DNA from 3 places in the Kribbella sp. NPDC056345 genome. Region 2 is predicted to be linked to each of the others. Evidence: riboswitches for the same ligand, from Rfam matches in the RefSeq annotation. Region 2 holds a riboswitch; each other region holds the start of a gene.
What was found. Region 2 has a riboswitch for cobalamin ahead of ACFCV3_RS29815 (ribonucleoside-diphosphate reductase subunit alpha). Riboswitches for the same ligand answer to the same signal wherever they lie in the genome.
Positions count from the first base shown of each region.

Region 1 (10,205 bases), on a different contig from region 2:
TCTCGGCAGCATGTTCGGGTACGTCGCCCTGCCCTACCAGCTGTATTCGCTGACCCACTCGAACTTCGCGGTCGGCGCGATGGGCCTGGTCAACATCGTCCCGCTGGTCGTCTTCGGCCTGTACGGCGGCGCCCTCGCCGATCACGTGGATCGCCGAAAGATGCTCATCTTCACCGGCGTCGCGCAGGTCGCCGTCTGCGCCGTACTGCTGAGCAACGCGCTACTGAGCAACCCGCAGGTCTGGATCATCTACGTCTGTGGCGCACTGAACGCGATCGCCGCATCACTGCAGCGGCCGAGCCGGGACGCGCTGTTCCCGCGTGTGGTCAAGCACTCGGAGTTGCCGGCCGCGGTCGCGCTGAACGCTCTGACCATGCAGGCCGGTCAACTGGTCGGCCCTGCGCTGGGTGGTGTGCTGGTCGGGACCGCCGGGATCAGCTGGGCCTTCGGTATCGAGCTGGCCGGGTTGGCGATCGCAACGCTGATGTACCTGCGACTCAAGCCGTACCGGGTCGGCGAGCACTCCGAACCGCCGAGCCTGCGCGGCATCGCCGACGGCATCAAGTACGCCGCGCGCCGCAAGGACCTGCTCGGGACGTACGTCGTCGACATGGTCGGCATGTTCATGGCGATGCCGATCGTGCTGTTCCCGGCGTTCGCCACCGAGGTGCTGAAGGAACCGAAGCTGCTCGGTGCGCTCTACAGCGCGGAGGCTGTCGGCGCGATGGTCGCGACCCTGACCAGCGGCTGGACCCGCCGTGTCCATCACCACGGCCGGGCCGTCGTGATGGCGGCCGCCTGCTGGGGCGCGGCGATCGGGATCGCCGGTCTCGCGCCGAATATCTGGTTCGCGCTCGTCTTCCTCGCCTTCGCCGGCGCCGCGGACCTGGTCTCCGGCCTGTTCCGCGCGGTGATCTGGAACCAGACGATCCCGGACGAGATGCGCGGCCGGCTGGCCGGAATCGAGATGCTCTCCTACATGCTCGGCCCGCTCGGTGGCCAGGCCCGGTCCGGCCTGGTCGCCGACCTGACCAGCGTCCGGACGTCGATCGTCAGCGGCGGCATCCTGTGTGTGGCCGGCGTCGCGGCCACCGGCGCCGCCCTGCGCGACTTCTGGCGGTACGACGCTCGCACCGACGAGCACGCGGTCCGCGAACGCGATCTGCGGGCCGCGGCGGAAGCGGACGAAGCGTAGGCTTTGGCGCACTATGCGTATCCTGCCGCTCGCTTTTGTCGCAGTGCTCGTCAGTGGGTGCGGTGGCCCCGGGCAGGAGACGGCACCGAGCGTGCCGCCGCTGGTGCCGATCAGCACGACTCCTCCCCAGACGCCGTCGTCCACTCCATCGAGTACCCCGCCGACCGCCAAGGTCGCCGAGACGGTGTGCGTTCGGATGGATCAACCGCTCGTGCAGGCGACACTCGGCGTACCGGCCGTGCAGATTCAGCCCAAGACCCCGCCGGCCGACTTCGGCGTACCGGTGACGTATGACACCTGTCAGCTCGGCCTGAGTACCAGTCCGAACGGACCGGTGCTGAGGGTCGGGGTGTCGGTGCAGGACGCGACGAAGGCCACACTCGCCGCGGTGCAGAAGGTGTTCAAAGGCAAGCCTGCAGTCGTCGGCGAAGGCGGCTTCGGAACCGACACAACAGTGGTGTTCCTGTTCGACGGTCGCCTCTACAAGGTCTCCGGGCCGAAGGCGACCCTCGCGAAGTACGTCGTACTGGGGCAGGAGGTGGTCCGGCAGGTGGGTGGGCTGCCCGCGCCGGAGCCGACGATCGCGCGGCCGGATTGCGAGCGGGGATCGTCGGCCGCGGCCAGGGTGATGGGTTCGCCGACACTGTTCCGGCGGGACGGTCAGACCGAGGCCGGGGACCTGGTCTGCGGGTGGGTTTCCGCGAACAGCGTGCTGTCCACGTCAGTACGCCGTACTCCGAAGGCCATGGCGTTGATGGCGGCGATCCGGAAGGCGCCGACCGCCCAGTCGATCCCGCTGGGTGACGAGGGGTACGTCGACACCGCGACCGGGCGGACCACGATCCGGCTCGGTGAGAGCAAACTCCTCGACCTGGTGCCGCTGCCCGCGCGGGCGGTCAACCCGGACACGATGACGCAGTTCGCGCTCGCGATGATTTCGCGGTACCGCTGAATCTGCTGTACATGCGACGGGTTCGCGGGTGTTACTGTGGCCGCGCCGTGGTGCTCGGGAAGCCGGTGTGATGCCGGAGCGGCCCTCGCCACTGTGATCGGGAGTTCACCGACAGTCCCTCTTGAGGGAGGTCACTGGCCCTGCGCTGGGAAGACCCGCCGGTGAACTGAGTCCCGTCAGCCAGGAGACCGGCCACGGCATGTGATCCGTCCACGAGGTGCTGGAGGAGCGGTTCCGTGCTGCGTCAGTCCGTTGTCCCTGTCATTCTTCTGAGCCTGCTGGCCGGCTGTGGCACGTCCACCGCGGCCAGTCCGCCGGGATCGACGATCACCGTGCAGAACTGCGGGATCGACGTCACCGTGAGCGGTCCGCCGGAGCGCGTGTTCGCGGCGTACCAGCCGGCCATCGAGATGGCGCATGCGCTGGGTATCTCCGAGCGCCTGGTCGGTACGGCGTACCTGGATGCCGAGGTGCTCCCGGAGTACGCGAGCGCTCAGTCCAAGGCGAAGTACTACAAGAACCTGCCCAGCCGGGAGGAGTTGCTCGCGGCGAACCCGGACTTCGTGCTGTCCGGGTTCAACGACGTGTTCAGCGCCGGCGGTGGCAGCGACGAGAGCTTCGGGAGCCGCAAGAGCCTGGCCGAGCTCGGGGTCCAGACCTGGATCTTCAGCCCGCTCTGCCCGACCGCGGACGGTAAGGGCGACGAGGCGATCGATCCGGCGAGCGTCACGATGGACAACGTGTACGCCGATCTGCGCGGTCTCGGCAAGCTGTTCGGGGTCGAGGCCCGGGCCGAAGAGGTGATCGCCGATCAGGAGAAGCGGATCGCCGCGGTCGAGACGAAGGTGAAGAACGCACCGAAGCCGACCGTCGCGATTCTGCGGCCCGGGATGGAAGGCGGCGGGCTGACCGTCTCCGGCGGACCGGACTTCGGGACCGTGCTGATCAAGCAGGCCGGTGGAGTGAACGCCTTCACCGACCTGACGGCCAAGCGGAACGTGAAGATCGGCGTCGAGGAGCTGATCAAGCGCAACCCCGACTACCTCCTGATCAGCGGCTGCTGTGACGCGGCTCTGACACCGGCCTCGTCACAGGCCGAAGTGGACAAGATTCTCGCGAACCCGGCCTTCCAGAATCTCAAGGCGGTCCGCAACAAACACGTCGTACCGTGGCTGTTCGCGAACCACTCGGCCGGGGTGCGTGGTGCGCATACGACCGAGGACATCGCCAAGACGATTCACGCTGACCTGTTCAAATGAGGTGGCGTGCGGCCGGCCTGCTCTTGTGCGTCGCCGTTCTCGCGGTCTCCGTCCTGCTGTCCTTGAGTGTCGGGAACCAGTATTTCGGGGCGCATGACGTCTACCTGGCGCTGGCGAACTTCACCGGGAGCGACAACGATCGCGTGATCCGGTATCTGCGGATGCCGCGGACAGGTGCTGGTCTGCTGGCGGGTGCGGCGCTCGGTCTGGCGGGTGCGTTGATGCAGGGCGTGACGCGTAACCCGCTGGCGGATCCGGGGATTCTCGGGGTGAACGCCGGTGCCGCGCTGGCCGTGGTCGGGGCGATCGGGGTGCTGGGTGTGCACAGCCTGACCGGGTACGTGTGGTTTGCGATGGGTGGAGCGCTGGTGGCGACTGTGGTCGTCTATCTGGTCGGCGCGATCGGGCGGGGCGGTGCGACGCCGGTGAAGCTCGCGCTGGCCGGGGCGGCGATCTCCGCGCTGCTGGGGTCGGTGACGTCGGCGATCACGTTGCTCGATCTGTCGACGTTGAACGAATTCCGGTTCTGGGTGGTCGGGTCGCTCACGCTGGCTACCGGGTCGGTGATCGGCCAGGCCGTTCCGTTTGTTGCTGTGGGCATCGTTCTGGCGTTGGTTCTCGGGCGGTCGCTGAATCAGCTCGCGCTGGGTGACGAGCTGGCGCGCTCACTGGGTACGCGGGTTACGTTGGTGCGGGTGATGGCTGGGCTGGCGGTTGTCGTTCTTGCTGGTACGGCGACTGCGATCGCTGGGCCGATCGGGTTCCTCGGGCTCGCCGTACCGCATGTGGCGCGGACGCTTGTCGGGGCGGACTATCGCTGGATTCTCCCGTGGTCGATGGTGCTGGCGCCCGCCGTACTGCTGCTTGCCGATGTCGTTGGGCGGTTGGTGGCTCGTCCGGATGAGCTGCAGGTCGGGATCATTACCGCGGTCATCGGTGCGCCGGTGTTCATCGCGCTGGTTCGCCGTCGTCGGTTGGCGGCGCTGTGAAAACGCTTCGGGTTGGTCGGGTCTCCACGCGCGTGGATGTTTCCAGCCTGGTCTGGTCGACTGTTGCGTGGGTGCTGGCTCTCGCTGTCGGCGCGTTCTCGCTGACTCGGGGCGACTATCAGATTCCGTTGTCGTTGGTGCTGGAGACCCTGAGTGGCCAGGGGACGTTGATCCTCAACGACATTGTGGTCAACAACCGGCTTCCACGGGTTCTGGTCGGGATCGGCGTCGGTACGGCGTTCGGCGTTTCGGGGGCGATCTTCCAGCGGCTGGCTCGCAATCCGCTGGTCAGCCCGGACCTGATCGGGGTCAACGCCGGGGCCGCGCTGGCCGCCGTACTGATGATCACTGTGCTCGGTAGTGGGTGGATCCCGGGTGGTGCGCTGCTGGGGTCGTTGCTTGCGGCAACCGCCGTGTACATGCTCGCTTATCGTGATGGGGTCTCCGGCTATCGACTTGTCCTCGTCGGCATCGGGGTGACGGCGATCATTGGCTCGGTCACTGCGTACCTGTTGACGCTGGCCGACATCTATACCGCGAAGAGTGCCTCGCAGTGGCTGGCTGGGAGTCTGTCCGGTCGCACGTGGTCGCATGCCGTGCTGATCGGGGCGGCACTCATGGTCCTGTTGCCGGCGGCGCTCGCCGGCGCTCGGCAGCTGCGGTTGCTGGAACTCGGTGACGACCTGGCGCGGACCCTGTCCGGTCGCGTGGAGCTGTCCCGGGCACTGCTGATCGCAGTCGGGGTTGCCCTGGCTGCGTTGGCGACGGCGGCCGCGGGACCGATCGCCTTCGTGGCTCTGGTGGCGCCGCAACTGGCACGGCGGTTGGTGGCCGAACGCGTTGCCGGGCTGCTGATGGCCGGTGCGCTTGGCGCGTTGCTGGTGGTCGCATCCGACCTCGTCGCCCGGGAGATCTTCGCGCCGACCCAGTTGCCGGTCGGCATCGTGACCGCGTTCCTGGGAGCGCCGTACCTGCTCGTCCTGATGGCTCGCGCCAACCGCATCGGCCGGGGAGGCTGACAATGACCGAACTCCGGGCAGACCAACTAACCCTCGCGTACGACGGTCGCGCCGTCGTACACGAACTCTCGGTACTGATCCCGCGGCAGCAGATCACCGTCATCGTCGGGGCCAACGCCAGCGGCAAGTCCACGCTGCTCCGCGGCCTCGCGCGACTGCTCACCCCGCGCGGTGGAGCCGTGTACCTGGACGACATCGACCTGGCGAAGGTCGGTGCCGCTCAACTCGCAACCCAGCTCGGCATGCTCCCGCAACAACCGGTCGCTCCCGAAGGGATCACGGTCTCCGACCTGGTCGGTCGCGGCCGGCATCCGCATCAGCGCTGGTTCCGCCAGTGGTCCGAAGAGGACGAGCGAGTCGTCACCGCAGCCCTAGCCGCAACCGGCGTCGCCGACCTGGCCGACCGTTCACTCGACGAACTGTCCGGCGGCCAGCGCCAACGAGTCTGGATCGCCCTGGCCCTCGCCCAGGACGCCGACACCATGCTCCTCGACGAACCAACCACCTTCCTCGACCTGGCCCACCAACTGGAGATCCTCGACCTCGTCCAGGACCTCAACCGCCAGCACCACAAGACGATCGTCCTGGTCCTCCACGACCTCAACCTCGCCGCCCGCTACGCCGACCACCTGATAGCCCTCAAAAACGGCCGCATAGCAGCCACCGGCACCCCCACCGAAGTAATCACCCCCACCACCGTCGCCACCGTCTTCAACCTAACCGCCCAAATAATCCCCGACCCCCTAACCAACACCCCCCTAGTCCTCCCCATCCCCAGACCCACCCCACCCAACAAATAACCCTGCCCTCGCCACCCGTCCCCGCCCCGCGCCCCGCCCCGCGCCACGCAACCGCGCCCCCGCCCCCGCCCCGCGCCCCCGCCCCCGCGCCGCGACCCCGCCCCCGGCCCCGCGACCTCGCCCCGCGCCACGCAACCCCGCCCCCGCCACGCGACCCCGCCACCCGACCCCGACTACTCAGGCCGACCCCGACTCCTCAGGCCGACCCCATTTGGTGGGTGCACCCACCGGCTAGGAGGTTCCCCGCCGACTTTCCGGGGCGAGAACCTCCCATTTGGTAGGTGAACCCACCAAATCGACAGGCCACCTGCCGGCTCAACCCCATTGGTGGGTGCCGGCCGTGGTGGGGGCGCCGGCCGTGGTGGCGACCCATCAGATGTCCGGCTGCCCGATCGATCTCGCCCGGGGGTCGCCCGACGAGCTGTATTTGGTGGGTTCGCGCATCGGGTTGTGGGTGGGGGTGCGGCGTGCGGTTGGGCGGCCCGCCGTTGCGCAACTGGATGGGGAGCGGGGGTGGGGGCGCGGTGTGGGCGCCCGGTGGTGAGGGGGATCAGGGGAGGAGGGTGGACAGGGTTTGGATGGCTTGGGTTAGGTCGGTGGGGGTTCGGGCGGCGTAGCCGAGGACTAGGCCGGGGGCGTGGGGGAGTTGGCAGTGCCAGGAGAGGGGGTGGACCTTGATGCCGGCGGCGAGGGCGGCGGTGGCCAGGGCTACGTCGTCGAGGCCGGACGGGAACGTGATGGTGAGGTGGAGGCCGGCGGCGGCGCCGTGGACTGTTGCGGTGGGCAAGTAGTTGATGATGGCGGTGGCCATGGCGTCGCGGCGGGTGCGGTGGCGGCGGTGGACGTAGCGGAGCTGGCGTTCTAGTTCGCCGGAGTTCATCAGGTGGGCGAGGGTGAGTTGGGGGAGGGCGGCGTTGCCCAGGTCGGCGCGGCGTTTCAGGGCGATGAACTCGTCGCGGTACTGGGCCGGTGGGACGATCCAGCCGATCCGCAGTGCGGGGGCGAGGATCTTGGAGATGCTGCCGGCGTAGATCACCTGCTCGGTCTGCATCGAGCGCAGCGCGGGGATCGGCGGGCGGTCGTAGCGGTGTTCGGCGTCGTAGTCGTCCTCGAAGATCAGCCCACCGTCGGCGGCCCACTGCAGGAGGTCGCGCCGCCGCTCACCCTCCAGTACGACGCCGGTCGGGAAGTGGTGGGCCGGAGTCACCATCACCACCCGCGCACCCGACTTCCGCAGTACGTCGACCTGCAGTCCACTGGAGTCCACCGGGATCGGCCGGGTCCGGAGTTGCCATTCCTCCAGGTGCTGACGCGATCCCAGTGAACTCGGATCCTCGACCGCGATCTCGGTGATCCCACGGGCCGCGAGGAGTTGGGTGAGCAGGGCGATGGCCTGGGCGACTCCGGCGACGATGATCACCTCGTCCGGGGTGGCGGTGATACCGCGGTAGCGGGCCAGCCAGGTCGAGACGGCTGCGCGCAACTCCGGCGTGCCGGACGGGTCGCCATACCCGAAGGCGGAGGCCTCGAGGTTGCTGAGGACTGCGCGTTCGGAGCGCAGCCAGGCGGCGCGGGGGAAGGAAGCCAAATCCGGTACGCCGGGGGTCAGATCGATCCGGGCAGGGGCGGCGCGGAGGGTGTCGAAGATGTCGAGGCCAGGTGCATCGATCTGTGGCACCCGCGAACCTGACCGGGCGCGCGGCGGTGCGGGGGCGACGGCCGGAGCGGCGACCACGACCGTGCCGGCGCGGCCGCGGCCGCTGACCTGACCGTCCTCGGTGAGCCGTTGGTAGGCCTCGGTGACGACACCACGGGAGACCTGCAGTTCGGCAGCCAGCAACCGGCTGGAAGGGAGGCGGCTGCCGATCGCCAGTCGGCCGTCGGAGATCGCGGCTCGGAGCTGGTCGGTCAGCCAGTCGGCCAAGCCGCCAGGTGGTGCTTCCAAAGCGTTCAGCTGGAGGAAGTCTGCTCCATTGGTCCTACTGAAGTCGCCACGATTGGACCTGTCCATCGGTCCATTGTGACGGCACCGTGGAGATATGAGAACCGATTACGTGCATGGATACACCCCGGCCGAGACGCGTCGGCTCACGGATCAGGCGCAGACCCTGGCCGAGCTTCTGCACGGTGGTATTGCCTATCCGCCAGGCGCACGGGTGCTCGAAGCCGGCTGTGGAGTCGGCGCTCAGACGATCCAGCTGGTCACTCGGCATCCAGGGATCGACCTGGTCGCGATCGACATCTCCGAGGCATCGCTCGCTCAAGCCAAAGAGCGAGTCGGACCCGAGGCCCGCGTCGAATGGCGGTGTGCCGACCTCGAAGAGCTTCAGGGTGAGCAGTTCGACCACATCTTCGTCTGCTTCGTCCTCGAACATCTCCGCCATCCGACCGCTGCGCTGATCGGCCTGCGCCAACTGCTGCGACCCGGCGGAACCATCACGGTCATCGAGGGCGATCACCAGTCCGCGTTCTACCACCCGCGCAGTGCGGCCGCGCAGGCCGTGATCGAGTGCCTGGTCGACCTGCAGGCCGAGGCCGGCGGCGACTCACTCATCGGCCGCCGTGTGCAACCGCTCCTCACTGCGGCCGGGTACGACGACATCCACACCGAGCCCAGGACCGTGTACGCCGACGAGACCCTGCCGCACCTGGTCGACGGCTTCACCCGGAAGACGTTCATCGCGATGGTCGAGTCGGTACGTGAGCAAGCTCTCGCCGATGGTCTGCTCACACCAGCCGAATGGGCCGCAGGTATCCGGGACCTGGAGCGGACGGCCGAGCCCGGCGGCACCTTCCACTACACGTTCTTCCGCGGAGTGGGGCGGACATGATCGGGTTCGTGGCGGTCGTCGTACTGACGGCCTGGGGCCTGCAACGCAACCGCCGGCGGCAGCTCCGAACCCTGTCGGCCAACGGTGTTCCCGACCGCGATCTGGAACGATTGGTCGCCGACTTGCGGGCACTCGCCTGACCAGTTCATGAACTGCTGGTAAACAGTAGGCATGCCGACCGAGCAGACAGAGATCGAGACCAAGTACGACGTCGCCGAGTCGACCCATCTTCCGGCGCTGCACGAGTTACCTGGTGTGGCGAGCGTGGCGCAACCGGTCGAGCTCGACCTGGAGGCGGTGTACTTCGACACCGAGGAACTGGCCCTCGCGGCGAACCAGGTGACACTGAGACGGCGGACCGGCGGTGAGGACGACGGCTGGCACGTGAAGTTCCCGAAGTCGTCCGGCGCGCGGCTCGAGGTGCAGTACCCGCTGGGCCGGGCGGTGCGGAAGGTTCCGATCGCGCTGGTCCGCTCGGTCCGGGTGCACATCCGCGACCACGAGCTGATCCCGGTGGTCACGCTGCAGACCCGGCGCGTGGTGCACCGCCTGCTCGACGCGAACGGCGACGTACTGGCGGAGCTGGCTGATGACCACGTCACGGCGACGACCGGTGACGGCGAGCCGGACAGCTGGCGTGAGTGGGAGGTCGAGCTGGTCGGCGGCGACCGCGAGTTGCTGGAGGCTGCCGAGGCTGTACTGCGTTCTGCCGGTGCCGAGCCGGCCGCCGGACCGAGCAAGCTGGCGCGCGCCCTCGGCGATCGGGTGCCGGCCCGCGATGAGTGGGAGCTGCCCGCCAAGCCGCGGACGGCCGACGTGTTCCGGGCCTATGCCATTGAGCAGGTGCGGGCGATTCGCCAGCGGGATCCGGAAGTACGCCGGGATGCGCCGGAGGGGATCCACAAGTTCCGGGTCGCGACCCGGCGGCTGCGGTCGGCGCTGGCGACATTCCGACCGGTCATCGACCGCGAGGTCGGTGACGAGATCCGGGCCGAGCTGAAGTGGCTGGCCGGTGAGCTCGGGGTCGCGCGGGATGCCGAGGTTCAGCGGGCGCACTTCGCTGCCGAGGTCGGTGAGCAGCCGGTCGAGTTAGTGATGGGCCGAGTTGCCGCGCGGATCGACGATCATCTGCGCGCGGTCTACAAGGAGGGCCGGGCGGG
Region 1 is NZ_JBHJQQ010000002.1:351,818-362,022, forward strand. Features, by position in the region: gene ACFCV3_RS07385 (MFS transporter) at 1-1,195, shown strand, start outside; gene ACFCV3_RS07390 (hypothetical protein) at 1,209-2,147, shown strand; cobalamin riboswitch at 2,179-2,359, shown strand; gene ACFCV3_RS07395 (ABC transporter substrate-binding protein) at 2,384-3,406, shown strand; gene ACFCV3_RS07400 (FecCD family ABC transporter permease) at 3,403-4,395, shown strand; gene ACFCV3_RS07405 (FecCD family ABC transporter permease) at 4,428-5,414, shown strand; gene ACFCV3_RS07410 (ABC transporter ATP-binding protein) at 5,417-6,214, shown strand; gene ACFCV3_RS07415 (PLP-dependent aminotransferase family protein) at 6,765-8,225, opposite strand; gene ACFCV3_RS07420 (methyltransferase) at 8,254-9,045, shown strand; gene ACFCV3_RS07425 (hypothetical protein) at 9,042-9,185, shown strand; gene ACFCV3_RS07430 (CHAD domain-containing protein) at 9,217-10,205, shown strand, end outside.
Region 1: it holds a riboswitch for cobalamin, as region 2 does, so the genes downstream of both, ACFCV3_RS07395 (ABC transporter substrate-binding protein) here and ACFCV3_RS29815 (ribonucleoside-diphosphate reductase subunit alpha) in region 2, are expected to answer to the same signal.

Region 2 (10,205 bases):
CCCTGCGCGACGGTGCGCAGCAGGAGGGGCTCGCGCTGTCCGTGGCGGACAAGATTGCCATCGCGCAGCACCTGGACGACCTGGGTGTCGGATTCATCGAGGGCGGCTGGCCGGGCGCCGTACCGAAGGACACCGAGTTCTTCCTGCGGGCGCGCACCGAGCTGGACCTGCGGAACGCGACCTTCGCCGCGTTCGGGGCGACCTGCAAGCCGCAGACCGCGGCCGCCGACGACCCACAGGTCGCGGCGCTGCGCGAGTCCGGGGCCTCGGTCGTCACACTCGTTGCCAAGAGCCACGATGCGCACGTCGAGCGGGCGTTGCGGACCACCCTGGACGAGAACCTGCGGATGGTCGCCGACACCATCAAGCACCTGTGTGAGCACGGGCAGCGGGTCTTCCTCGACACCGAGCACTTCTTCGACGGCTACCGCGCGAACCGTGCGTACGCGCTGGAAGTAGTACGCGTATCGGCCGAGGCCGGCGCCGACGTGGTCGCGCTCTGCGACACCAACGGCGGCACGCTGCCCCGCGAGCTGCAGGACATCGTCCGCGACGTCCTCGAGAACACCGGGGCCCGGCTCGGTATCCACGCCCACAACGACGGCGGCTGCGCGGTGGCGAACTCGATCGCCGCCGTCGAGGCCGGCGTCACGCACGTCCAGGGCACGATCAACGGGTACGGCGAACGCACCGGGAACGCCGATCTGCTCGCGGTCGTGGCCAACCTCGAACTCAAGCGCGGGATGGAGCTGCTGCCGGCCGGCAACCTGGCCGACTCGTTCCGGATCGCGCACGCGATCGCCGAAGTGACGAACGTGCCGCCGTCGACCCGGCAGCCGTACGTCGGCCTGTCCGCCTTCGCCCACAAGGCGGGGCTGCACGCCAGCGCGATCAAGGTCGACCCGGACCTCTACCAGCACACGGATCCGGCCCTGGTCGGCAACGACATGCGGATGCTCGTCTCGGAGATGGCCGGCCGGGCCAGCGTCGAGCTCAAGGGCCGCGAGCTCGGCTTCGACCTCGGTAGCGACCGCGAGCTGGTCAGCCGGGTCGCCGACCGGGTCAAGGAGATGGAGGCGCGCGGCTACACCTTCGAGTCGGCCGACGCGTCGTTCTCGCTGCTGCTCACCGAAGAGGTCACCGGCAAGCGGGCGTCGTTCTTCGACGTCGAGTCGTGGCGGGTCATCACCGAGTCCCGCGCCGACGGCGAGGCCGTCTCGGAGTCGACGGTGAAGCTGGTCGCCGGGGGAGAGCGCGAGATCGTCACCGGCGAAGGCAACGGCCCGGTCAACGCGCTCGACCACGCGCTGCGGACGGCGATCGAGCGGGCCTACCCGGTCGTGAACAAGTTCGAGCTCGTCGACTACAAGGTCCGCATCCTCGACCAGGGGCACGGGACCGACGCGGTGATCAGAGTCCTCATCCAGACCGCGGACGGCGAAGGGTCCTGGGTCACGGTCGGAGTCGGCCACAACATCGTCGAGGCCAGCTGGGAGGCCCTCGTCGACGGCTTCACCTTCGGCCTCCTGCGCCACAAGGAGGAAGCCCGATGACCACCGTCCTCGACGCACCCGCCGTCGCCCCGGCTGTCACCACGGTCTTCACCGCCGCCATCGTCGAGACCGAGGGCATGTTCGCGCGCATCGCCGTACTCCTCAACCCGTACGACGTCCGCCGCCTCGCGCTCTGCCTCGAGTCGAGCACGCTGGAGATCGTTGTGGCCGGCAACGGTTTCGACGCCGGCCGGGTCGCCGCCCGCCTGGAGAAGGTGATCGGCGTCCTGGAGGTCACCGTCAACTGAATTAGGTCAAGAAGGTTTACTAATCGTTCTCTCCTGGGTAGCTTCGATGGCGCATGCCCCAACCGCCCCCAGGAGGCAGCAATGACCAGACTGCACCGCCCACTCCTCGTCGCCGTCACGCTGACGCTGATCGCCGCCCTCACCGTTGCCGCCCCCAGTTCGGCGGCACCTGCGGCCTTCAAGCATCCCGGTGTGCTCGTCGACCAGGCCCAGCTCGACTTCGCCCGGCAGCAGGTTCAGGCCGGAGCCCAGCCGCAGAAGGCGGCGTACGACGCGATGAAGGCCAGCACGTACGCCGCCCTGTCGTACACACCGAAGCCACGTGCCGTCGTCGAATGCGGTTCGAACTCGAACCCGAACTACGGCTGTTCGGACGAACGCACCGACGCGCTCGCGGCGTACACGCATGCCCTGCTCTGGTACTTCACCCGCGACGACCGCTACGCCAAGAAGTCGATCCAGATCATGGACGCGTGGTCCGCCGTACTGAAGGACCACACCAACTCGAACGCACCCCTGCAGACCGGATGGTCCGGGGCGTCGTTCTCACGCTCCGGTGAACTGATCAAACACACGTACGGCGGTTCGTGGGCCCAGCGAACGCGGTTCGAGAACATGCTGCGCACCGTGTACCTGCCCGAGATCCGCAACGGCGCCGGGTGCAAGAACGGCAACTGGGAACTGATCATGACCGATGCCGCGATCGGGATCGCGGTCTTCCTCGACGACAAGGCGGCCTTCGACAAGGCGGTCAGTATCTGGCGCGGCCGGCTGCCCGGCTACGTCTACCAGACCACGGACGGCGCCTGGCCGAAGGCGCCGTCCACCTGCTCGTCGAAGGACACCCGCGAGGAGATCGTCGACTACTGGCAAGGCCAGTCCACGTTCTCGAACGGCCTCGCGCAGGAGACCTGCCGCGACTTCGGCCACACCGGCTGGGGACTGACGGCGGCCACCCACGTCGCCGAGACCGCCTGGCACCAAGGCGTCAACCTGTACGGCGAGGCCGGCAAGCGACTCACCGACGGCTACTACTTCCACACCCGCTACGAGACCGGTACGGCGGTGCCGTCGAACCTCTGTGGCGGAACGGTGAAACTGGGCCTCGGTCCGGTCACCGAGATCGTCTACAACCACTACCACAACCGCCTCGGCCAGGAGATGCCCACGACTCTGCGGTACACCGAGTCCAAGCGCCCGGCCGGAGCCAACTACTTCTTCGCCTGGGAAACCCTCACCCACGCCAACAACCCCCGCTGACCTACCCGGGGCGGCCCCGGGTGATCCGGGGCCGCCGTCGGGTCAGTCCCAGCTGAGGCCGCTGGAGGACTGGTACTCGATGACGCGGGTCTCGAAGAAGTTCTTCTCCTTCTTGAGGTCCATGACTTCGGACATCCAGCCGAACGGGTTGCGGGTCTCGCCGAAGATCGGGGCGAGGCCGATCTGCTCGGCGCGGCGGTCGGTGATGAAGTGCATGTACTGCTCGCAGCGGTCGGCGGTCAGGCCGAGCATGCCGTTGGGCAGGGTGGAGCGGCCGTAGGCGACCTCGAGCTCGCAGGCCTCGGTGAGCATCTGGCGGACCTCGGCCTGGAAGGCCTCGGTCCACAGGTGCGGGTTCTCCTGCTTGATCTGGTTGATGCAGTCGATCCCGAAGTTCAGGTGGATCGACTCGTCGCGCAGGATGTACTGGTACTGCTCGGCGATCCCGACCATCTTGTTCCGGCGGCCGAGTGACAGGATCTGCGCGAAGCCGGTGTAGAACCACATGCCCTCGAAGACCACGTAGAACGCGATCAGGTCGCGCAGGAACGCGGTGTCGGACTCCGGAGTACCGGTCTTGAAGTCCGGGTCTTCCAGATGCTGGGTGTACTTCAGCGCCCAGGCGTCCTTGTCGGAGATCGACGGCACCTCGCGGTACATGTTGAACAGCTCGCCCTCGTCCAGACCGAGCGACGTACAGATGTACTGGAAGGTGTGCGTGTGCACGGCCTCCTCGAAGGCCTGGCGCAGCAGGTACTGCCGGCACTCGGGATTGGTGAGCTGGCGGTAGACGGCCAGGACGATGTTGTTCGCGACCAGGGACTCCGCGGTGGCGAAGAAGCCGAGGTTGCGCTTCAGCATCAGCCGCTCGTCGTCGGTAAGGCCGTCTTTGCTCTTCCACAGCGAGATGTCGGCCTGCATCGAGACCTCGGTCGGCATCCAGTGGTTGTTGCAGCCGGCCAGGTACTTCTCCCAGGCCCACGTGTACTTCAGCGGGAGCAACTGGTTGACGTCGGCGCGGGCGTTGATCATCGCCTTGTCGGAGACGTCGACGCGGGAGGCGCCGACGGCAATCGATCCAAGGCCGGTGGCGTTGTCCGTCGTGGTCACTGGCAGGCCTCGCAGTCAGGGTCTTCGAGTGAGCAGATCGCTCCGGTCGGTTCGGGCAGCACCAGGGTGGCGGCGACGGCGTTCAGCCGTCCGTCGGTGCCCTGCAGTGTCGACTTCTCCACATGGGTCTTCGACTGCGAACGCAGGTAGTACGTCGTCTTTAACCCGTAGCGCCACGCGTTCCGGTAGAGCTCGTCGAGGGCCTTCCCGGACGGGGAGGCCATGTACAGGTTCAGCGACTGGGCCTGGTCGATCCACTTCTGCCGGCGCGACGCGGCCTTGATCAGCCACAGCGGGTCGATCTCGAACGCCGTCGCGTACAGCTCGCGGAGATCAGCCGGGATCCGGTCGATGTTCTCCAGGATGCCGTCGTGGTACTTGAGATCGGAGACCATCACCTGGTCCCACAGCCCGCGCGCCTTCAGGTCGTCGACCAGGTACGGGTTCGCGACCGTGAACTCACCGGACATGTTCGACTTCACGAACAGGTTGCTGTACGCCGGTTCGATCGACTGGCTGACCCCGCAGATGTTGGAGATCGTCGCTGTCGGCGCGATCGCCATCACGTTGGAGTTCCGCATGCCGTTGCGCAGCACCTTGGTCCGCAGCGCGTCCCAGTCGAGTGTCGTGGTGACGTCCAGGATCACGTCACCGTTGCGCGCCGACCGCAGCAGCTCCAGCGAGTCGATCGGCAACACACCCTGGCTCCACAGCGAACCGTCGTACGTCGAGTAGCGGCCGCGCTCGGCGGCGAGATCGCTGGACGCCTCGATTGCGTGGTAGCTGATCGCCTCCATCGAGCTGTCGGCGAACGCGACGGCCGCCTCGGACGAGTACGGGATGCGCAACGAGAAGAGCGCGTCGGCGAAACCCATCAGGCCGAGGCCGACCGGGCGGTGCCGCTGATTGGCGCGCTCCGACTCCGGCGTGGTGTAGAAGTTCACGTCGATGACGTTGTCGAGCATCCGGACCGCGGTCTTCACCGTGTCGCGGAGCAGGTCGGCGTCGAGACCGGACTCGGTCAGGTGTGCGACCAGGTTGACCGAGCCCAGGTTGCAGACCGCGGTCTCCTCGACCGTCGTGTTCAGCGTGATCTCGGTGCACAGATTCGACGAGTGGACGACGCCGTTGTGCTGCTGCGGCGAGCGCAGGTTGCACGGGTCCTTGAAGGTGATCCACGGGTGGCCGGTCTCGAACAGCACGGTCAGCATCCGGCGCCACAGCTCGACCGCGCGGACCCGGCGGAACACCCGGATCTCGCCGCGGTCGGCGGCCGCCTCGTACTTCTCGTACGCCGTCAGGAACGCATCGCCGAACAGGTCGTGCAGGTCCGGGACCTCGTCGGGGGAGAACAGCGTCCACTGCCCGTCGGCCTCGACCCGCTGCAGGAACAGGTCCGGCACCCAGTTGGCCGTGTTCATGTCATGGGTACGGCGGCGCTCGTCACCGGTGTTCTTGCGCAGGTCGAGGAACTCCTCGATATCCATGTGCCAGGTCTCGAGGTACGCGCAGACCGCGCCCTTGCGTTTCCCGCCTTGATTGACTGCCACGGCCGTGTCGTTGGCGATCTTCAGGAACGGTACGACGCCCTGCGACTCACCGTTGGTGCCGCGGATCTTGGCGCCGATCCCGCGGACTGGGGTCCAGTCGTTGCCCAGTCCGCCGGAGTACTTGGCGAGCAGGGCGTTGTTGCGGATCCCGGCGAAGATGCCGGCCAGGTCGTCGTCGACCGTGGTCAGGAAGCACGAGCTCAGCTGCGGGCGCGTCGTACCGGAGTTGAACAGGGTCGGCGTCGACGACATGAACCGGAACGAGCTGAGCAACTCGTAGAACTGGATCGCCCGGCCCTCGCGGTCCTCCTCGCGCAGAGCCATCCCCATCGCGACCCGCAGGAAGAACGCCTGCGGCAGCTCGAAGCGGGTCTTGTCGATGTGCAGCAGGTAACGGTCGTACAGCGTCTGCAGACCGAGGAAAGCGAAGTCCAGGTCGCGCTCGGGCCGGATCGCCGCCGACAGCCGGTCGAGGTCGAAGGTGGCCAGCTCGGGGTCGAGCAGACCGGCCTCGATCCCGGTCGCGATGTAGCGCGGGAAGTATTCGGCGTACGCCGTGGCCATGTCGGCCTGGCTGGCCTGCCGGGGCTCGCCGTGCACCCGGCCGAGCGCCTCGCGGCGGATCTGGTCCAGCAGCAGGCGGGACGCGGCATAGCTGTACTGCGGCTCGGTCTCGACGTACGACCGGGCGGCCATCACCAGGGCCAGCTCGACCTCGTGCTGGGCGATCCCGTCGTAACAGGAGCCGATCGTCTCGTCGAGGATCTGCTCGGGGTCGACGGAGTCCAGCCCGGCGGCAGCCTCGGCAACGATCACCCGCAGCCGCTCGACATCGAGCGGAACCAGGGTCCCGTCGGCCTGGCGGACCGACACGACCGGCTTGGTGGTGGCCAGCCCGGCCGGGTCGGCGGGGGTGCGGGCCTTGGTCCGCTCCTCGCGGTACAACACGTAGGCCCGGGCGACCTGATGCTCTCCCGCGCGCATCAGAGCCAGCTCGACCTGGTCCTGGATGTCCTCGACCTGGACGGTACGGCGGATGTCACCGCGACTGGTCAGGGCCTCGACGACCCGGCCGGTCAGGTCGGTGACCAGGTCGCGGACCCGGTGGGTGGCGCCGGCGTCGTTACCCTCGACCGCCAGGAACGCCTTCGTGACGGCGACCGAGATCTTGGTCGCGTCGAAACCAGTGGTACTGCCGTCGCGGCGGACGACGGTCAGCTGAGCCCCTCGGTCCGCCGGGCCGGCAGCCGATCGGGATGTGGAAGCAATGGTCACAGAAGCTCTTCTCTCCCTGCGTGTGCGGAGGACCGCGACCAGGAGGCATGAGCGCATGACGGGACGGACAGCACCGGCCGGAAAACTGTCGTCTCGCCCTGCGACCCACCCTCGAGGTCTCGGACCGCGTGCACCGGCGGCGCACGCGCCGGCGACAGGTATCCGGACTCGCAGAAACTCTCTGCTCACCGTTGCGGGGCAGCTCCGGACTCGCACCGGATTCCCCTGATCGCCAACTCGACCGACTCTAGGGCAGCCACTAGATCTAGCGGTGCCGACACGCCGGACATCGCACATGTTGTGGTTCTCACGCCGCGACGCCATACAGATCCTGTAACGTCATGATCTCTGATCCGTGATGGATCAGCTCCCGGTTGAGCCGTAACACGACGTGCCCGAACGGCTCGCCGGCGTCCAGCTCGGTCGCCTGGCTGAGCCCCACCGTCGTCACCTGATCCTCCGGCAACGACGCGATCCCGTCCTGCCACGCCTCCACCCAGTGCGTCAGCCAGGCCACCGCATCCCGCGCATTCCCGTGCAAGGTGATGTCGCCCCGGCTCTGCTGCCGCGGCCCGAACGTCCACTCCCACCGCTCGAAGAACGTCTCGGTCAGATGTGCGATCAACCACGCGATCGTCCGCGGCCCCCGATGATCAGGCTCGTCCGGCCATTGCGCCACCCACTCCCCGGACCCCAGTGACCGGTAGTGGCTCGGGTAATGCCGCCGTACGACGGTCAGCGCCGCACCCCGCGGCTGCCAGAAGTACTCCTCGTCCGTCAGCTGCGCCAACCGCCCCGACAGCACCATCCAACTGAACCCCAGCTGCCCCCGCACCATGGCCATCGCCGACGGCCGATGCAGGATCTCCCAGTCGAACGCCTCCGGCATGGGCCTCACCCTTCATTCGAACACCTGTTCGAAGTTTCTCCCCGGCGAGGCCCGAAAGTCAAACCCGCTGTCAGACGGTGATCTGGGAGCCGACGATGACGACCTGTTCGCGGGGGAGGTGGAAGTACTCGGCGGCGTCGGCGGTGATGGCGGTGGTGGCCAGGAAGACGCGCTTGCGCCAGCGGGGCATGCCGGTGGTGTCGCCGAGTTTGAGTTCGATGGCGGAGAGGAAGTAGGAGGTGTCGTCGGGGTCGACGGTGAGCTCGGTGCTCTGGGCGGCGGCTTGTTCGAGAATCTCGGGGACATTGGCGGTCTCGACGTAGCCGAGGCGGGCGGTGACGTGGATGATGCCGTCGTCGGTGTAGCCGAGGTCGTCGACCAGGACACGCTCGTCGGCGGGGACGTGCGGGACCGTGAGGGTCTCGATGGAGAGGATCACCACGTTCTTGTGCAGGACGTGGTTGTGCTCGACGTTGGCGCGCATCGCCAGCGGGACGGTGGTGTTGCCGCGGTTCAGGAAGACCGCCGTACCGTCGACGCGGGTGAGTGGGCGCTCGTGCAGGGTGTCGATGAACTCGCGGAGCGGGCCCTCTTCGCGTTCGCGTTTCGCGGTGACGAGTTGGCGGCCCTGCTGCCAGGTGGTCAGGACGAGGAAGACGGAGAGCGCGATCAGCAGCGGCAGCCAGGCGCCGTGCACGAACTTGGTCAGGTTGGCGCCGAGGAAGAGCAGCTCGACGGTGAGGAAGACGGCGGCACCGAGAAGCACCATCCACAACGGCTTCTGCCACTGCTTCCGGACGATGTAGAAGAACAGCAGTGAGTTGATGACGATCGTCCCGGTGACCGCCATCCCGAAGGCGAACGCCAGCGCGGCCGAGGTCTCGAACGCGAAGACCAGGGTGAGTACGGCGATCATCAGCGCCCAGTTCACCCACGGGACGTAGATCTGGCCGGCTGTCTCGGTCGAGGTGTACTGGATGCGCAGCCGCGGCAGGTAGCCGAGCTGGACGGCCTGGTGGGCGACCGAGAACGCACCGGTGATGACCGCCTGGGACGCGATCACGGTCGCCGCCGTCGCCAGCACCACCATCGGGATCCGGCCCCACTCGGGCACCAGCAGGAAGAACGGGCTGGTGTAGCCGTTCGGATCCTCCAGCACCAGCGCACCCTGGCCGAGGTAGCTGATGATGCAGGCCGGGAAGACGAGGAACAGCCAGGCACGCGTGATCGGCTTGCGGCCGAAGTGCCCGAGGTCGGCGTACAGGGCCTCGGCACCGGTGATCGCCAGTACGACGGCCGCCAGCGCGAAGAAGGCGGTGCCGAAATGCCCGGTCAGGAACCCGATCGCGTACGTCGGCGAGAGCGCCTTGAGGATGGTCGGGTGGTCGAGGATGCCGCCGATCCCGCAGACGGCGATCGCCACGAACCAGACGATCATGATCGGCCCGAACGAGCGGCCGATCCGGGCACTGCCGTGCTTCTGCACGCTGAACAGCCCGATGATGATCACCACCGTGATCGGCACCACCCAGGCGTCCAGACCGGGCTGGATCACCTTCACGCCCTCGACCGCGGACAGGACCGAGATCGCCGGCGTGATCATCGAGTCGCCGAAGAACAGCGACGCACCGAAGATGCCGAGCCCGGCCAGCAGTACCGTCGTCCGGCGGCCGCTCGTGCGCGGGATGTTCTGGATCAGGGTGATCATCGCCAGGATGCCGCCCTCGCCGTGGTTGTCGGCGCGCAGCACCAGCAGCACGTACTTGATCGTCACGATGATCGTGACCGCCCAGAAGATCAGCGAGATGATCCCGTACACGTTCTGGGTGGCGGTCTCCACCGGGTGCGGATCACCCGGGTTGAAGATCGTCTGGATCGTGTAGATCGGACTGGTCCCGATGTCGCCGAACACGACGCCGAGGGCGCCGATCATCAAAGCGGCCTTGGCCGGGGTCCGGGCCCCCGTGGTCTGGCTCGTCACGATTTGCATTGAACCACGCGTCCGGTACGGCTCCCGGACGGCGTGCGGGTCAGCGTTTCTGTGGACCCCGGATCGCCACGAAGACCAGCGCGACGCCGAAGGCGGCCACGATCGGGCCGACGATGGCCCACAGCGAACTGCCGGTCATCGAGCTGCCCTTGAGATACCCCAGGCCCTGCAACGCCCAGACGGCGCCGAGCGCGGTCAGCAGCACACCGAAGGCAATCGCGACGATCTTTCCCATGGACGGAGACTAGTGGAGAAGTTCGTTGCACAGGGCGACGAGTTGCTCGCGGAGCGGGCGGGCGCGCTGAGCGAAGGATCGCTGGGCGGCGGCGT
Region 2 is NZ_JBHJQQ010000009.1:170,517-180,721, forward strand. Features, by position in the region: gene cimA (citramalate synthase) at 1-1,553, shown strand, start outside; gene ACFCV3_RS29800 (hypothetical protein) at 1,550-1,801, shown strand; gene ACFCV3_RS29805 (alginate lyase family protein) at 1,883-3,061, shown strand; gene ACFCV3_RS29810 (ribonucleotide-diphosphate reductase subunit beta) at 3,104-4,171, opposite strand; gene ACFCV3_RS29815 (ribonucleoside-diphosphate reductase subunit alpha) at 4,168-6,996, opposite strand; cobalamin riboswitch at 7,132-7,257, opposite strand; gene ACFCV3_RS29820 (DinB family protein) at 7,304-7,885, opposite strand; gene ACFCV3_RS29825 (potassium transporter Kup) at 7,956-9,866, opposite strand; gene ACFCV3_RS29830 (hypothetical protein) at 9,916-10,110, opposite strand; gene ACFCV3_RS29835 (3-methyladenine DNA glycosylase) at 10,120-10,205, opposite strand, start outside.

Region 3 (10,205 bases), on a different contig from region 2:
CGCACCGGCTCGCCGCGCTCGCCTACGACGGTGTCGCGTCCCACGTGAGCGCCGCTCACCTGTGGGGTCTGCCGCTGCTCACTCACCCCGAGCTGCCACATGTCACCGTCCCGGTCGACCGTCGCGCTCGGCGCGGTCGGCCGGCGGTGCTGCATTGGGGACCGGTGACGGGCGACGAGCGACTCGCGCGGACCACGACCCTGCTCCGAACCGTGATCGACTGTGCCCGGATCCTGCCGCTCGGCGAGGCGCTCGCCGTGGCCGACGCGGCTCTCCGCACCAGGCGGCTGAGTCCGGCCGAGCTCGAAACTGCAGCGACCGGGATGCGCGGCTTCGGCCGTCCGCTCGCCCTGCAGGTCGCGGCGGCCGCCACACCGCTCGCGGAGAGCTTTCTGGAGTCGGTGTTCCGGGGCCTCCTGATCTCGGCCGGGTTCACGGAGTTCGAGCCGCAGGTCGTCGTGCACAACGCGATGGGTTTCATCGGCCGGGTGGATCTCGGGAGCCGGCAGCTCAGGCTGGCGCTCGAAGTCGAGGGGTACGAATTCCACGGCCGGCCGGATGCATTCGCCGCGGACTGCCGGCGGTACGACGATCTGGTTGCCGCCGGCTGGCTGGTGCTCAGGTTCACCTACCAGCAGATCCTCTGGGATCCCACCTGGGTGGTCGACACCGTGCGGGCGGCTGTGTCGCTAAGAACACGTAGTGGTGCACCCGATCAGCCCGGTTCACGCCTGGGTGTGGCTGCGCATCGGGCGGCTTAGCGACCTCTACGTGTCGTTACCGACAAGAACTCCAGCACGACCTCGGCGTAGTGGTCCGGCTCCTCGTAGTGGGGGAAGTGGCCGGAGTGGGGGAAGGTGATGGCTGGGCGGCCGGTGGTGCGGTAGGTGTGGACTGAGAGGGGGTCGGTGGCGGGGTCTTTGATGCCTTCGATGAGGAGGGTGGGTTGGGGGATGTCGGCGAGGCGGTCGAGTTTGGAGGTGTAGAGGTCGGCGAGGGTTGGGAGGTGGCTGTAGGCGCGGGACCACATCTCTTCGGTGAAACCGGCGTCGCGGCCCAGTTGCTCGAAGGCGGGGCGGCGGGACGGGTCGTACCAGGAGAGGTCCTGGAAGGCTTCGCCGAGGTCGAAGGCCAGTTCGTAGGTTTTGTCGTCGGGGGTGATGCGGCGTGGGAGGGCTGCGAGTTCGCGGCAGCGGGCGGCGGTGGCTGGGTCGCCTGCGGCGTCGTAGAGGTCGGCGAAGATGGGCAGGCGGTAGCGGTCGTTGGCGTCGAAGTCCCAGCAGGGGCAGTCGAAGACGACAGCGGTGACGGAGTCGGGATGCCGGATGGCGTACTCGACGGCGTAGTTGCCACCGGCCGAGTGACCGAGGATTGCCCACTGCTCGATGCCGAGCCGGCGGCGGAGTTCCTCGAAGTCGTCGATCAGGATGTCCATCCGGATCTCGAGGTCGGTCGGGTCCGAGCGCAGGACGCCACGCTGGTCCGGAGCGATCACGTGCAGCTGCCGGCCGAGACGTGAGCCTTGGCACTGCGTCCAGTGGTAACCACCACCATGACCATGAATGAACAGCAACGGCTGCGAACCCGGGTCGCCGTACTGGTCGACGTACAGGTTGGTGCCGTTGATCTTCATCGGTACGACGACAGTCGCTTCGCCAGTGCGTTGGCGGCGTCCTCGTCGGGGAGCGCGCGGATGCCGACCAGCGGGGTGACGGTGACGAACCCCGCCCGCAGCAACGCCTTGTCGCTGTTCGGGGGTGCGTCGGAGCGGTCCGGCTCCAGCGTGATCATCGGCTCACCCGTCGGCGCCGTCGTACTCATCAGGCGCGAGTTCTTGATCGGCGCCAGCGTCGCATGCCGTACGCCGGACAGTTCGTCGAGTGGACGGTCGGGCACGTTCAGGCTCAGCACGGTGCCGGCCGGTTCGGAGGCGATCCAGCCGAGTGCTTCGACGGCCATCGTCGCCGCGGTCGGCCAGTGCGCCGGGTCCTCGCTGTCGATGCTGATCGCGACCGCCGACATCCCCTGCCCGGCCGCCGTCAGGGCCGCGGCCACCGTTCCCGAGTGGAAGATCGGGATGCCGATGTTGTGCCCGCGGTTGATTCCCGACAGCACCAGATCCGGCGCCGGGCCGAACGCTCCGAGCGTCGCGAGCGTCACCGCGAGGGCCGGAGTGCCGGCCACGCCGCAGTACGCGATCCCGTGCTCGTCCTCGGTCACCGTCCGGATCGGGCGATCGACCAGGCCGGCCCGTGCGGAGCCGACACCGCTCTGGTCGTCGAGCGGTGCCACCACGAGCACGTCGTGCCCGAGCTCCGCGATCGCCGGGGCGAGCGCGCGGATCCCGGGAGCCTGGAAACCGTCGTCGTTGGTGATCAGAATCCGCGCCATACCTCCACCCAATCAGCCGCGGTCCTCGATGTCACCCTCCGTCTCAAGGACTGCGTTCCGCAGGGTTTCCAAAGCTTCGTCACTCGGCGAAGCCCACAACCCTCGCTGCGCGGCCTCGAGCAGCCGCTCGGCGATCCCGTGCCGGGCCCAGGGGTTGGACTTGCGGAAGAACTCGGCCATCTCCGGGTCCGCGACGTACTCGGTGGTGAGCGTCTCGTACATCCAGTCGTCGACCACCCCCGCGGTCGCGTCGTACCCGAAGAGGTAGTCGACGGTCGCCGCCATCTCGAAGGCACCCTTGTACCCGTGCCGCCGCATCGCGGCCATCCACCGCGGGTTCACCACCCGGGCCCGGAAGACCCGCTTGGTCTCTTCTTCCAGGGTTCGGGTGCGAACCTGCGCCGGTACGGCGGAGTCGCCGACATAGGCCTTCGGGTTGGAACCGGTCAGGTGCCGGACCATCGCGATCATGCCGCCGTGGTACTGGAAGTAGTCGTCGGAATCCATGATGTCGTGCTCGCGGGTGTCCGCGTTCTTCGCGGCGACCTGGATCCGCGCGTACGCACGTTCCATCGACCCGCGCGCCTCGGCGCCGTCGAGGTCCTTGCCGTACGCGTACCCGCCCCAGACCGCGTACACCTCGGCCAGCTCGGCGTCGGTGCGCCAGTTCCGCGCGTCCACGAGCGGGAGCAGGCCGGCGCCGTACGAGCCGGGCTTGGAGCCGAAGACCCGAGCCGTTGCCGACCGTACGTCGTTGCCCGCGGCAACGTCATCGTTGACATGAGCCCGTAGATAGTTGTCGGCGGCATCTTCGTCGAGCGCGGCCACCGTCCGGACCGCTTCGTCGAGCAGCTGAACGACGTGCGGGAAGGCGTCCCGGAAGAAGCCGGAGATCCGGATCGTGACGTCGATCCGCGGCCGGCCCAGCTCTTCCAAACCAACAACTTCGAAGCCGGTGACACGTCGCGAGGCTTCGTCCCAGACCGGGCGGCAACCGAGCAGCCAGAGCACCTCGGCGAGATCGTCGCCCTGGGTCCGCATGGCCGACGTACCCCAGACCGTGAGGCCTACCGAGCGCGGCCATTCCCCCGTCTCCGTCTTGTGCCGCGCCAGCAGCGAGTCGGCCAGCGCGACGCCGACGTCCCAGGCGTTCCGGCTCGGGATCGCCTTCGGGTCCACGGCGTAGAAGTTCCGGCCGGTCGGCAGCACGTTCACCAGACCACGAGTCGGCGAACCCGACGGCCCCGCCTCGACGAAGCGGCCGTCCAAGGCCCGCAACACGTTGGTGAGCTCGTCGTCCGTGCGATTCAGACGCGGCACGACCTCGGTCGCCGCGAAGGTCAGTGAGGCCTCGACGCCGACCGACGATCGGCCGATCACCTCGGCCACGACGACCGGGACCTTCGCAGCGTCCCAGCTCAGGGTCTCCATGGCGACGACCAGCTTGCGCGCGACCGCCTCCAGGATGTCGACGCCATCGGCGCCACTCACCGCGGGAAGATCGGCCAGCGTCGCCAACGAGGTCAGCTCAGCGGCGAGACCGGGGTTCGCGAGCAGCTCGGCCTCGTCGACACCGAAGGTCTCCCCCAGCGCGGTCCGCAGGCCGGGGATCGAGTACGAACCGCCCCACAGCTGCCGCGCCCGCAGTACGGCGAGGACCAGGTTGATCCGGGCCTCGTCGGCCGGGACCCCACCGAGGATGTGCAGCCCGTCGCGGATCTGCACGTCCTTGATCTCACACAGGTATCCGTCGAGGTGCAGGACGAATTCGTCGAAGGCTTCGTCATCAGGCTTCTCAGAAGTGTGCAGATCGTGGTGCAGTTGCGCGGCCTGGATCAACGTCCAGATCTGCGCCCGCAACGTCGGCACCTTCTCCGGGTCGAGCGCCTGGACGGTCGCGTACTCGTCGAGCAGGTACTCCAGCTTGGCCATGTCGCCGTACGTCTCGGCCCGCGCCATCGGCGGCACCAGGTGGTCGACGACGACCGCGTGCGCGCGCCGCTTGGCCTGCGTCCCTTCACCCGGGTCGTTGACGATGAACGGGTAGACCATCGGCAGGTTCCCCAGCACGGCGTCCGGCGCACAGTCGGCCGCCATCCCGATGCCCTTGCCGGGCAGCCATTCGAGCGTCCCGTGCTTACCGAGGTGTACGACGGCATGCGCTCCGAAGCCACCGTCGGCCGGAGCGTTCTCCAACCACCGGTACGCCGCCAGGTAGTGGTGCGACGGTGCCATGTCGGGGTCGTGGTAGATCGCGACCGGGTTCTCGCCGAAGCCACGGGGCGGCTGGATCATCAGTACGACATTGCCGAACCGCAGCGCGGCCAGCGCGATCGCCGGCTCGGGTCCGGAGTTGTCGACGTACAGCGAACCCGGCGCCTCACCCCACGCCTCGGTCATTGCCTCCTGCAACGTTTCCGGCGTCTTGGCGAACCAGGTCGAGTACGTCGACAGCGGGATGGTCGCCACCGCGGAGGCCAACTGCTCATCGGTCAGCCAGTCGACGTCGTGACCGCCGGCCGCGATCAGCCGGTGGATCAGCCCGTCGGCGCCGTCAGCTCCCTGCAACTCGCTGAGGTCGAGCCCACCGAGGTCGTACCCGGCCTCCTCGAGCTTGCCGAGCAACTGGACCGCCGAGGCCGGCGTGTCCAGCCCGACGGCGTTGCCGATCCGGGCGTGCTTGGTCGGGTACGACGAGAGCACCAGCGCGAGCTTCTTCTCCGCCACCGGGACGTGCCGCAGGCGGGCATGCGCGACCGCGATCCCGGCCAGCCGGGTGCACCGCTCGGGGTCCGGCGCGTAGCGGGCCAGCCCATCTGCGTCGTACGACTTGAAGGAGAACGGGATGGTGATGATCCGGCCGTCGAACTCGGGGATCGCAACCTGGGTGGCGGCGTCGAGCGGGCTGATCGCCGCGTCACTGGCCAGCCACTGCTCATGGGTCGAGGTCAGCGCGAGCCCTTGGATCAGCGGGATGTCGAGCGACGCGAGCGCACCGGCATCCCAAGCGTCATCCGAACCACCGGCGCTGGCGTTCGCGGCGACGGATCCACCGGCCGCGAGCAGCGTGGTGACCAGTACGTCGCACTTCCGCAGTAGCTCGAACAGACCGGCGTTCTCATCGCTCGTGGGGTCGAGCCCGCGCAGGGTCCCGCAGTACACGGGCAGCGGTTGCGCACCAGCCGCCTCGACTGCGGCCGCGAGCGTGTCGACGAACGCCGTGTTGCCCGCGATCTCGTGCGCGCGGTAGTAGACGATCCCGACCACCGGCCGGTCGTCTTCGGCAAACGTCCCTCGCACCCCGTACGCCGGGAGCGCGGCAGGCGGGTCGAATTCGTCGCCGGTGAGCAGGATGGTGTCGCTCAGGAAGCCGGCCAGGTTCCGGAGGTTGTCCGCGCCGCCCTCGCGTAGGTACGCCAGCGCCTCGGTCACCGCACCCGCGGGCACGGTCGACAGCGACATCAGCTCCGCGTCAGGCGCCGCCTCACCACTGACCACCACCGCCGGCTTCCCGGACGCGAGAACCGCGTCCAGCCCGTCCTCCCACGCCCGCTTACCACCCAGCAGCCGCACCACGACGATCTGGGCGGCCTCCAGCAACGGGGCGAGCTCGTTCAGCTCGAGGCGCGCCGGGTTCGCGACCTTCCAGCCGGCCCCCGCCTCCGCCGCGGCCAGTAGGTCAGTGTCGGCAGTAGACAACAGCAAAAGGTTCGCAGGCACGCTGAACCGGTCCTTCCTCGAGGTATCCACGCCCCGGCCGGAGGTGCGGCAGCAGCAGTTCCTGACTCCCCAATACCTGGGTCACAGTGGCGGGACCGCCCCGGACTCACACCGGGTTCCTGCACAGCTGACGCTTGACGCCTGCACCCTATCCGACGCCCGACCCGGCAGGATGCGGAACACATCACCTACCGGAGCGGCGGGTCTGGTGAGGTTAGGGGTGGGCGGCGTAGTGGGCGGCTAGGAGGTCGGTGCCCCAGTCGGAGCGGTGGGAGCGCCAAACGGAGTGGATGTGGTTGGCGTTGTCCTGGGTGTTGTCGTACTCGGCCAGGAAGGTGGGGGCGGCCAGGGAGTAGTAGTGGCGGTGGCCGAGGCCGGGGGTGGTTTCGCCGGCCCAGGCGAAGGTGAGGTTCTCGATGCCTTGTTCGGTCAGGTCCTGCCAGGTCTGGAGGCCGATGGGGCCGGCGGCGCGGCCGACGTACTGGCCGACCAGGAGGCTGAGGATCTGGCGCTGGTCGGCGGTCATGTCGCCGTATGCGAGGCCTCGGTGCAGCAGGGACGGGTCTGCGACCGGGTCGTGGCGGGTGAGGATGTCGTCGGGTGCGTCGGGTGAGACGACGGCGACCGCGCGCTGGCTGTCGTCGAGGGCGTGCAGGAGCTGGAAGCCCAGGTCGCCCTCCCCGGCCAGGAAGCGGCGGCCCGACGGGGTGACGGCTGGGTTGGAGCCGATGAACGACGGTGTGAAAGAGATCGCACCGTCGACCAGTGTCAGGTGGATCGCCAGGTGGTGACCGTTCAGCCGCCAGGCCCACGGCTCGAAGGTGGCGGGGTCGCCCAGGATCCGCAGGTAGTAGCGGCCACCCAGGACAGTGCCCTCCCAGTCCCCCGACTCCGGTAGCGCCGGGATACCGCGCAGGAGCACCTCTGCGTCCAGTACGGCGAGTGAATCGGCCAGTCCGCGTTCGCTGCAGCCCACTGCGATCAGCCGGAGCGCCAGCTGCTGCTGTGCCGGTGTCAGCGCGGACAACGGCAGCCCCGGCCGCTCCCCCGGCAGATAGGTCCACTCCTGGTGGTCCGGGGTGTCGAAGGCCGCCTGAATCAGCTCCCGCTGCTCCGGGTTCAGACTCCGCAGCAGGTCGATGGCCGCTTCCCGGGTCTGCTCTACAACCACGCCGATCGCTCCAAGTCCGTGGGCTCATGTGCGGTCGTCCAGCGCTCGAACGGCCGATCCAGCTTGTAACGGTAGTCGGGCTGCCGCAGCAGGACGCGGGTTTCCGCGTTCGCCGGGTTCCGCAGCGTCTCGAAGTACTTGACCGACCAGTGGAACCAGCGCATGCAGAACAGCCGCATGGTCAGCCCGTGTGACACCAGCAGCACGTTGCGGGGCGCATCCGCCTGCTCGAAGTCCCGGTGCATGGTCTCCAGGAAGCTCGATACCCGGTCGTACACATCCGACCCCGACTCACCATGGGTGAACCGGTAGAAGAAGTGCCCGTACGAGTCCCGCAACCGCTCCTGCCGCTCGATGTCCTCGGTGTCCTGGAAGTTCGCCCAGTCCTGCTCCCGCAGCCGCGGTTCCTCGCGCGCGATCCCGATCAGGTCGTCGAGCTTGAGTCCCTTGAGCGTTTGAAGTGTGCGCAGGTACGGCGACACGTAAACCCGGATCGGCTCGTTGTCGAACAGCTCCCGCAGCTCCTGCCCGGCCTTGGCCGCCTGCTCCCACCCGTGCGCCGTCAGCGCGACGGAGTGGTCCGGGACCCGCTCGTAGACCGACTTGTCCAGGTTCGCCTCGGACTCGCCGTGCCGGATCAACGCGATCCGCACCGGCCGTCGACTCAGCCCCATAACCGTCCTCTCGCCACTGCCAGGATCGCGGCCGCACCAGCCGCGGCGACTCCGACTCGCCGAGCCAGCGTCGCCGTCCGCCGCACATCGGCGACCGTCGGTGTCGGCCCGTCCCCCAGCGTGCCACGGTCTTCGGTATAGGACCCGTAGTTGTTCGTCCCGCCCAGTGACAGCCCGAGTGCACCTGCGAAGGCCGCTTCGACCGGACCGGCGTTCGGGCTCGGGTGCTGCGGCGCATCGCGCTTCCACACCCGCCGCGCGTCGCCATAGCGGTTGGAAACAACCCCAGTCAGTACGGCGCACGCCCGCGCCGGCAGGAGGTTCACCAGATCGTCCAGCCGCGCGGACGCCCACCCGAAGTTCGCGTACTTCGGCGACCGGTACCCGACCATCGCATCCAGCGTGTTGATCGCCCGGTACGCCAGCAGCCCCGGCACCCCGAGCACTCCGCCCCACAGCAGCGGTGCAACACACGCATCCGAGGTGTTCTCGGCGATCGACTCCACTGTCGCCCGGGCGAGCTCATCAGCTTCCAGATTCGTCGCATCCCGCGCACAGAGGTGACTGAGCCGATCGCGAGCCGCTGGGATGTCCTTCTCCTCCAGCAGCCCGGCCATCGTCTCCGCCTCACGCTCCAGACTCCGAGCACCCAGTACGGTCCAGGTGGCCGCGGCCGTGAGAAGCGTGTGCACGATCGGCCGATCCCGGGTCAGCCGCTCGACCGCGACTCCCACGAGCGCCGTCGTACCGACCAGAGCAGTCGTGTACGCCGTCCCGGCCGCCCGCGAGTCGGCGTACCAGCGCGACTCCAGCCGGGCCGCGGTCTGGCCGAACCCGGCGACCGGATGGAAACGCCGCGGATCGCCGAGCACCCGGTCGGCGGCGAACCCGAGCAAGAGCCCGAAAGTTGTGGACACCCGGAGAAGTTTGCCAGGTAATAAATGTGCAGGGCCGAGTGTGGCCCAGGAAAGAAATATGCGAGGCTGGGCGGCATGGGTATTGCGGAACTGCTCCGGGCGGTCGACGGCAGCGGCGAGTTCGGGGTCTGGCTCGGGCGGGCGGATGGCACGCCGGTGTTCGAGCACGAAGCGGGGCGGACGCACTACTCCGCGAGCACGATGAAGCTGCCGGTCGCGATGGCGATGCAGCGCAGGATCGATGCTGGTGAACTGACACTGGACCAGCCGGTGCTCGTGCACAACGACTTCGCTTCGCAGGCCGGCGGCCGGTTCGGCGTGAATCCGGATGAGGACGAGGCGCCGGCCACCTGGACCAAGCTCGGCACGAAGGTGCCGCTCGGCTGGCTCGCCACCGAGATGATCACCTTGTCCAGCAACCTGGCCACCGACCTCGTCCTCGAACAGGTCGGCATCGACGCGGCCCACGCCGTACTGGCCGAGTACGGCGACGGCGCCAGCGCGATCCGCCGCGGGATCGACGACCGCGCGGCTCAGGCGGCCGGGATCAGCAACGAGATGAGCCCGGCCGGGCTGGCCGGCGTACTCGTTGCCGTGAGCAACCAGTACCTTCGCGACCTGCTCGCCGGTAACCAGTGGAACGGCGAGATCCCGGCGCTGCTCCCACCTGGTACCCGCGTCGAGCACAAGAACGGCTGGGACCGGCGGATCCGGCACGACGGTGGCATCGTCCGACCTCCGGACGCGGATCCGTTCGTCCTGGTCGTCTGTACGACGTCCGACCTGCCGGACGCACGGGCCCAGCAGCTGATCGCGGAGATCGCCCTGGAAGCCTGGAACCACCGGCACGACCTGGGAGCGATCCGATGAAGCTCACCACGCACCTCATCTCCGCTCCCCTGCACACGCCGTTCATCACCGCACTCCGGACGGCGACGCACGCCGACTCGCTGCTGGTCGAGCTGAGCGACGGCGTCCACAGCGGCTGGGGTGAGGCTCCGCAGGTCTGGAAGGTGACCGGCGAGTCGCTCGCCGGCGCGCAGGCCTGTGTCGAGGGGCCGATCGCGGCCGCGCTGGAGGGCCTCAGCCCGGACGATTTCACCGAGGCATTGCGTCGGGTGCAGAACGCCGTCGCCGGGAACTTCGGCGCGAAGGGCGCGGTCGATGTCGCCCTGCACGACCTGGTCGCGCGGCGACTCGGGGTCAGCCTGCACGGCTTCCTCGGCTCGACGGTCGACACAGTCCGGACCGACGTGACGCTCTCGGTCGGTGACGCGGACGCGCTTGCCGCCGCCGCGAAGGCACGGGTCGCCGACGGGTTCGACGTACTGA
Region 3 is NZ_JBHJQQ010000005.1:281,957-292,161, forward strand. Features, by position in the region: gene ACFCV3_RS20095 (DUF559 domain-containing protein) at 1-761, shown strand, start outside; gene ACFCV3_RS20100 (alpha/beta fold hydrolase) at 758-1,633, opposite strand; gene surE (5'/3'-nucleotidase SurE) at 1,630-2,391, opposite strand; gene cobN (cobaltochelatase subunit CobN) at 2,404-6,111, opposite strand; cobalamin riboswitch at 6,148-6,271, opposite strand; gene ACFCV3_RS20115 (DUF3500 domain-containing protein) at 6,326-7,282, opposite strand; gene ACFCV3_RS20120 (phosphoglycerate mutase family protein) at 7,273-7,956, opposite strand; gene ACFCV3_RS20125 (cobalamin biosynthesis protein) at 7,947-8,873, opposite strand; gene ACFCV3_RS20130 (serine hydrolase) at 8,949-9,743, shown strand; gene ACFCV3_RS20135 (mandelate racemase/muconate lactonizing enzyme family protein) at 9,740-10,205, shown strand, end outside.
Region 3: it holds a riboswitch for cobalamin, as region 2 does, so the genes downstream of both, cobN (cobaltochelatase subunit CobN) here and ACFCV3_RS29815 (ribonucleoside-diphosphate reductase subunit alpha) in region 2, are expected to answer to the same signal.